DNA from 2 places in the Bradyrhizobium sp. AZCC 1577 genome. Region 2 is predicted to be linked to the other one. Evidence: riboswitches for the same ligand, from Rfam matches in the RefSeq annotation. Region 2 holds a riboswitch; the other holds the start of a gene.

Region 1 (3,408 bases), 460 kb from region 2:
CCGGGCGCGTTGGGGTCGTACCGATCCCGGGCACTCAGGCTGGTATTTTGAATCCTGGCGCCGTAGGAGAAATCCGTCGTCGGCAGCAGACCGACGGTCTGCTGCCAATAGCCCGCCACCGACTGTTGCGACAGATCGTAGATGTGGGTGGGCGGAAGGCCTTTGAACGCCCCGCGTTCCTGGTTGAACGTCGCATCGTAATAATCGATGCCGGTCAGGATCTGTGAGGGCATCCCGAGTATCGAGTTCTTGACACTCAGTCGCGGCGTGATCGACCAGGTCTGCAGTGCCGCATCGTTATAGGTCGAGGAGAAGCTCGGCAGCGGCGAAGCAAACGGTACCGCACCGAAGAAACCGCTTTGCGTATCCTTCTTCCGCACGCCGCCGTCGACGATGAGTTCGGCGCCGTTCCACAGCGTTTTTGTGAAACCGGCGGTGGCGCTGGCGCCCTGCTGATTGCCGTAATCGAACGGCGTGGCGGCGCCCCGGCGGTTCGTGACCAGTTCGTTGAGACCGATCGAGGGATCGACGAAGCGGCCGCCGGGGAATCCGAGCTTTTGGTCGTCACCGGTCACCGTGAGAAAGGCCTTGAGGTCGGGCGTGGAGTAATTGAGATTGCCGACCCCGTTGCGCTGGTCGAGCGCATTGTTTTCCCGATAGCCGTCGGACTTGATTGCGTTGCCATAGAACGATGTCGACCACGGTCCGTAATTGGTCGTGGCCGAGAGATTCGCAAGTCGTTGATTGAACGAGCCGACGCCGGCCTCGCTTCGAATGGCGACTGGTGGGCCGCCGACGCCGTTCTTCAGGACGATATTGATGACACCGCCGACCGCGTTGTCGCCATACAGTACCGCGCCACTGTTGCCGCGGGTGATTTCAATCCGCTCGATCGAATCGCGCGGAATGGTCGAAAAATCGACGCCGGCCATGTCGATGTCGTTGAGCCTTCGGCCGTTGATGAGCACCAGGGTATTTGAGGTCGCGAAAGCGCCGAAACCGCGGAGGTCGACGCTGGTCTTGGCGCCGTTGACGCCGCCAAACAGGCTAGTCAGTTGCACGCCCGGCGTTTGCGCGATGATTTCCTGCAACGTTTGTGCGGGCGAATGCGCGATCTCTTCGGCGGTAATAACGGTCGACGCCGTGCCGACGATGCCGGAGAACTGCCGTCCGCCGCCTGCGCCCGCGCCTTGCGGGGCGCTTTGCGATGCGACGTTCGAGCCGGTCCCCGCCGCAGGTCGCGTGCCGGTCAACGGCGCAGCCGCGGGCACGATGCGGCGCGAGGTCGATCTTTCATCGTAGGTCGGTTTGGCGCGGGTCCGGTTCGCGTCAGTGGGCGAGGTTACCTCGATCGGTGGCAGTTGCTCGGGCGCCGTTTGCTGCGCCTGTGCGCCGGAAATGCCAAGCGAGATGGGTATCAGGAAGCTGCTGGTGAGCCAAAAGCGGCGGCGCCGCGTGGCTGTGTTGGTGAAAGACATGACTTGGACCTCGGTATGACGTCAGTGGCACGTCACAGCGAACCAAGTCTCACCATGTGCTTTCAGCAACTCAGGTGAAGCTAATGTCTGTACTCCCCGACCGACATCTTCGCGTGTGACCACGGCTGACGGCAGGTCTCCTGGCTCGCGGGTCGTTACCCCATCGTCGCCTTCCCAGGACCGAGATGCCCAGTGGCTTATGACGAAGGATTCGCCGCTTACAGTTGCGGGGGCAGCCGCGGAATTGGGGGATTTCCCCGCACCGCATTCCCTTTTGATCCCCAAAACGGGAACCGTCGGGAACTATGGTAGAAGTTTGTCAAAGTCCGAGTCAATGCGCCCCGGGGCGTCCGGCGATCCTCACTGGACGAGTGCGCTATTTTTGCCGCATGAGCACGCCTGCCCGCCACCTGTACCGGGGCGGGTAAACCTGCTTTAGGACGATCGATGAGTGTTGAGGCCGTAACCGTGACCAATGAGGAAGCCGCGCGCCGGCGGATCGGCACGACGGCAGCGCTTGCTGCCCTCGTGGTGCTCTTGATGCTGATCTCGCTCGGTATCGGTCCGGTGCGGCTGTCGCCGCTTGCGGTGGCGGAAGCGCTGTTCGGCGGCGGCAGCGAGGTGGCGCAGGTGATCGTGCGGGAAATCCGCCTGCCGCGGACGCTGCTGGCGCTGGCGATCGGCGCCATTCTCGGGCTGTCGGGCGCGTCGCTGCAGGGCTTGCTCCGCAATCCGCTGGCCTCGCCCTCGCTGTTCGGCGCGCCGCAATCGGCCGCGTTCGGCGCCGTGCTGGTGATTGCGCTCGGGCTCGCCGACGTGCGCTCCTATGCGCTCCCGGTCGCGGCGATCGTCGCAGCATTCGCGTCGGTGTTCGTGCTGCTCTCGATTGCCGGCCGCAACGCCGGGCTGCTGATCCTCATTCTGTCGGGACTGGCGATTTCGAGCTTTGCAGGCGCTGCCACCGCGCTGGTGATGAACCTCTCCAGCAATCCCTTCTTGGTGCTGGAGATCGCATTCTGGCTGCTCGGCTCGCTGGAGGATCGTAGCTTTCAGCATGTAATGCTGGCATTTCCCTTCATCATTGCCGGCGCCCTGATGCTGTTCAGCCAGCGCCATGCCTTTCGGGCGCTGAGCCTGGGCGAGGAAACCGCGCAGAGCCTTGGCGTCGATGTGGGGCGTCTGCGGCTGTTCGTGATTTCGGGCGTCGCGCTCGGCGTCGGCGGCGCGGTCGCCGTCACCGGCACCATCGGTTTCATCGGCCTGGTTGCGCCGCATCTGATGCGGCCCCTGATCGGCCATGACCCCGGGCGTCTGCTGGTCCCGAGCGCACTCGCCGGCTCGGCGCTGCTGCTGGCGGCGGACATCGCGGTGCGCATCATTCCCTCGACGTCGGACATCAAGGTCGGCGTGCTGACCTCGATCATCGGCGTACCGTTCTTCCTCTATCTGATCATGCGCGAACGCCGCGCGCTCGGTGGAGGCGTCGCATGAGCGAGGCGGCGCTACTGACCGCAACGGGGATCGGCGTGCGGCTTGCCGGCCGCGTCGTGCTGAAGGACGTTTCGCTGGCGCTGTCGGCCGGACACCTGGTGGCGCTGGTCGGCCCGAACGGCGCCGGCAAGACGACGTTGTTGCGAGCGCTGGCCGGCCTAATCCCCTCCGAAGGCGAGATCGCGGTCGGCGGCGATGCGCTGGCCTCGCTGCCGCTCCGCGAGCGCGCCAAACGCTTCGGTTATCTGCCGCAGGGGCATCTCGTGCATTGGCCGCTGCCGGCGCGCGATATCGTGGCGCTCGGCCGCTACCCGCATGGCGCAACCGATCCGGCGCGGCTGTCGCCAAAGGACGCCGAGGCCGTGCTGCGCGCGATGCAGGCGGTCGACGTGATGGAGTTCAGCGATCGCCGCGTCACCGAGCTGTCCGGCGGCGAGCG
Region 2 (3,408 bases):
TTGATAGCCCAGCGCCTTGGCTTCCTCGTACTCCTCGATCGGCTTGCGCGAGGCGAGGATGAATTTCTGATCCTTCGTCAGTTCGGGCACCATGTAGTGGTAGTTGGTATCGAACCATTTTGTCATCTCGAGCGCCGGCACGCCGTGCGCATCGTCATGTCCGTGACCGGCATGCCCGCAACTCGCCTCATGCGGCTTGCCTTGCGCGCCGCGGGCCATCGCGAAGTAAGTCGCAAGCGGGACCGGCCCGCCGTTCCAGCGATAGATCTCCGGGATTGCGCCGACCATCACTGATGTGTCGAGCACGTGGTCGTAGAACGAGAAATCGTTCGACGGGATCACGCTAACGCCGAGTTTTTTCTGGCGCGCCCAGTTGGCGGCGCGAAGCCCGACGCCGGTTTCGATCAGCGCCTTCTCGTCGGTTGCGCCCGACCAGAAACTTTCCAAAGCGAATTTCAGCTCGCGGCGCGGACCGATGCGCGGCGCGCCGAGGGAGGCAACGGGAAGCGAAGAAGTGGAGATGGTGGAAGTAGACGTAGCTTTGGAAGAAGTAGCATTGGAAGTAGACATTGGCTTAACCCCAAAAGTTGGGGGCAAAGGCCGAAGTGACACGTCTGGATTTTCGCGAACGGCAGAGCGCGCGCGGAAAATCGCAACCGCACCACCGGGACACCCCGCCCGAGGACGTGTATGTTGTCGAGGCAGGTCTCCTGGCTCGCGGGTCAGTGCTGCTGTCCGGCCTTCCCGAAACCTTGCGAGGTCTCAGTGACTTTGTTGGACAGCGGCTCGCCGCTTACAGTTGCGGGGGCAGCTCCGGCTTTGGCTTTTCGGCCGCACCGGCTTCCCTCTTAGCTTCGGAAGAACGTCTCCCGAAGAACCACGACGGGTCCACTTATCGGCAACGCGGCAGGCGCGTCAACTCGGCGACATTCACCGGCGCGTTGTCATCGTTGTTCACAGCCGCGGGGTTCCGTCGCCGAAATTCTTGCACATCGCCCGCTCCCCCATTGACACGTTCGTTCAAATCGCACCAGATATAGCCGTCACGGTCCGCCATGACCCAACACATGGTGGCTAAGAGGGAAGCCGGTGTATCGCGTATTTGCCGCGAAAATCCGGCGCTGCCCCCGCAACTGTAAGCAGTGAGTTGTTTCCGAATCTTACGTCACTGATGCGGCATCGCATTGGGAAGACACGGGAACGACGGCGACCTGCGAGCCAGGAGACCTGCCGCGACACCGAAAAAACGTCCACGGGCGGGGTGTCCCGGCGGCGCTTGCGGACTCATGCCGGCGTTTCTCGCCGAGCATTTGAAGCAGCGTCTTCTCCGACATCCGGCCCCAACACCATCACGGGGTCTCTTGATGTCACTCTCTCCCGATCGCGAAGCCAACGTCGCTCCATTCATCCGACTGCGCCCCGAATCGCTTGCCGCCTCGGAATCGCAGCCGCCGATGCAGGTGATTCGCCGCAACGGCACGGTTTCGAAATTCGACGCGAGCAAGATTTCGGTCGCGATGACCAAGGCGTTTCTGGCGGTCGAGGGACATGGCGCGGCGGCCTCCCGCCGGGTGCATGAAATCGTCGAGCAACTGACCTCGGACGTCGTCGGCGCGCTGTCGCGCCGGATGAGCGAGGGCCGCACCTTCCATATCGAGGACGTGCAGGACCAGGTCGAACTCGCCCTGATGCGCAGCGAGCACCACAAGGTCGCGCGCGCTTATGTGCTCTATCGCGAGGAACGCACGCGCCAGCGCGCCGGACAGGACGTGGCCAAGGCCGCCCAGCCATCGGGGAAGCCCTCGTTACGTGTCACGCTGGCCAGCGGCGCGCAGGTCCCGCTCGATATCGCGCGGCTGACGCTGATCATCGAAGAAGCCTGCGCCGGTCTCGAGGGAGTCGGCGCCACGGCGGTGCTCGCCGAGACGCAGCGCAATCTCTATGACGGCATCAGCGAGGACGAACTGGCGCTGGCGGCGGTGATGGCCGCGCGCACGCTGGTGGAGCAGGAGCCGAACTACGCCTATGTCAGCGCGCGGCTCTTGCTCGACAAGCTGCGCACCGAGGTGCTGTCTTTCGTGCATGATGCGCCGACCAGCGCGTCGCAGGCCGAGATGGCCGAGCGCTACGGCGAGTACTTTCCAGCCTATATCAAGGCAGGCATCAAGGCCGAACTGCTCGATCCCGATCTGGCGCGCTTCGACCTGAAAAAGCTTGCAGTCGCGCTGAAGCCGGAACGCGACCTGGCGTTCCAGTTTCTGGGTCTGCAGACGCTGTACGACCGCTACTTTCTGCATGTGCACGGCAATCGCATCGAGCTGCCGCAGGCGTTCTTCATGCGCGTCGCGATGGGGCTGGCGATCCGTGAGATCGACCGCGAGGCGCGCGCGATCGAGTTCTACGATCTCTTATCGTCGTTCGACATCATGGCCTCGACTCCGACGCTGTTCAATTCCGGCACGCTGCGGCCGCAATTGTCGTCCTGCTTCCTCACCACCATCGCCGACGATCTCGACGGCATCTTCAAGTCGGTCAAGGACAATGCGCTGCTCGCAAAATATTCCGGCGGGCTCGGCAACGACTGGACCCGCGTGCGTGGGCTGGGCGCGCACATCAAGGGCACCAATGGCGAAAGCCAGGGCGTGGTGCCGTTTCTAAAGGTAGCCAATGACACCGCGATCGCCGTCAACCAGGGCGGCAAGCGCAAAGGCGCGGTCTGCGCCTATCTCGAAACCTGGCACATCGACATCGAGGAATTCTTGGACCTGCGCAAGAACACCGGCGACGATCGCCGCCGCACCCATGACATGAACACCGCGAACTGGGTGCCCGACCTGTTCATGCAGCGCATCGAGGCCGACGGCGAATGGACTCTGTTCTCGCCGGACGAGACGCCCGACCTGCATGACCTCTACGGCAACGCATTCGCCGAACGTTACGCAGCTTACGAAGCAAAGGCGGCGCGGGGTGAGATCCGCGTGTTCAAGCAGATCCGCGCCACCGATCTCTGGCGCAGGATGCTGACCATGCTGTTCGAGACCGGGCATCCGTGGATCACGTTCAAGGATCCCTGCAATCTGCGCTCGCCGCAGCGCCATGCCGGCGTGATTCATTCCTCGAACCTCTGCACCGAGATCACGCTTAACACCTCCGATGACGAGACCGCCGTCTGCAATCTCGGCTCGATCAATCTGCTCAATCACGTGCGGGAAGGCCGGCTGGACGAGGCGCGGCTGCAACGCAGCGTGACGACGGCAATGCGGATGCTCGACAACGTCATCGACATCAATTTCTACACCATCCCCGAAGCGCGCCGTTCGAACCTGCGGCACCGCCCGGTCGGTCTCGGGCTGATGGGATTCCAGGACGCGCTGCAGGCGATGCGGATTGCGATGGCTTCAGATGCGG

Evidence for each region. A riboswitch is a leader RNA that binds a small molecule or an ion and turns the genes downstream of it on or off. The one in region 2 is predicted to bind cobalamin.
Region 1: it holds a riboswitch for cobalamin, as region 2 does, so the genes downstream of both, V1278_RS05190 (TonB-dependent receptor) here and V1278_RS07395 (ribonucleoside-diphosphate reductase subunit alpha) in region 2, are expected to answer to the same signal.

The regions. Positions count from the first base shown of each region.
Region 1 covers NZ_JAZHRQ010000001.1:1,129,143-1,132,550, forward strand. The annotation lists gene V1278_RS05190 (TonB-dependent receptor) at 1-1,478, opposite strand, end outside; cobalamin riboswitch at 1,592-1,791, opposite strand; gene V1278_RS05195 (FecCD family ABC transporter permease) at 1,926-2,969, shown strand; gene V1278_RS05200 (ABC transporter ATP-binding protein) at 2,966-3,408, shown strand, end outside.
Region 2 covers NZ_JAZHRQ010000001.1:1,585,714-1,589,121, forward strand. The annotation lists gene metE (5-methyltetrahydropteroyltriglutamate--homocysteine S-methyltransferase) at 1-570, opposite strand, end outside; cobalamin riboswitch at 684-897, opposite strand; cobalamin riboswitch at 1,030-1,249, shown strand; gene V1278_RS07395 (ribonucleoside-diphosphate reductase subunit alpha) at 1,365-3,408, shown strand, end outside.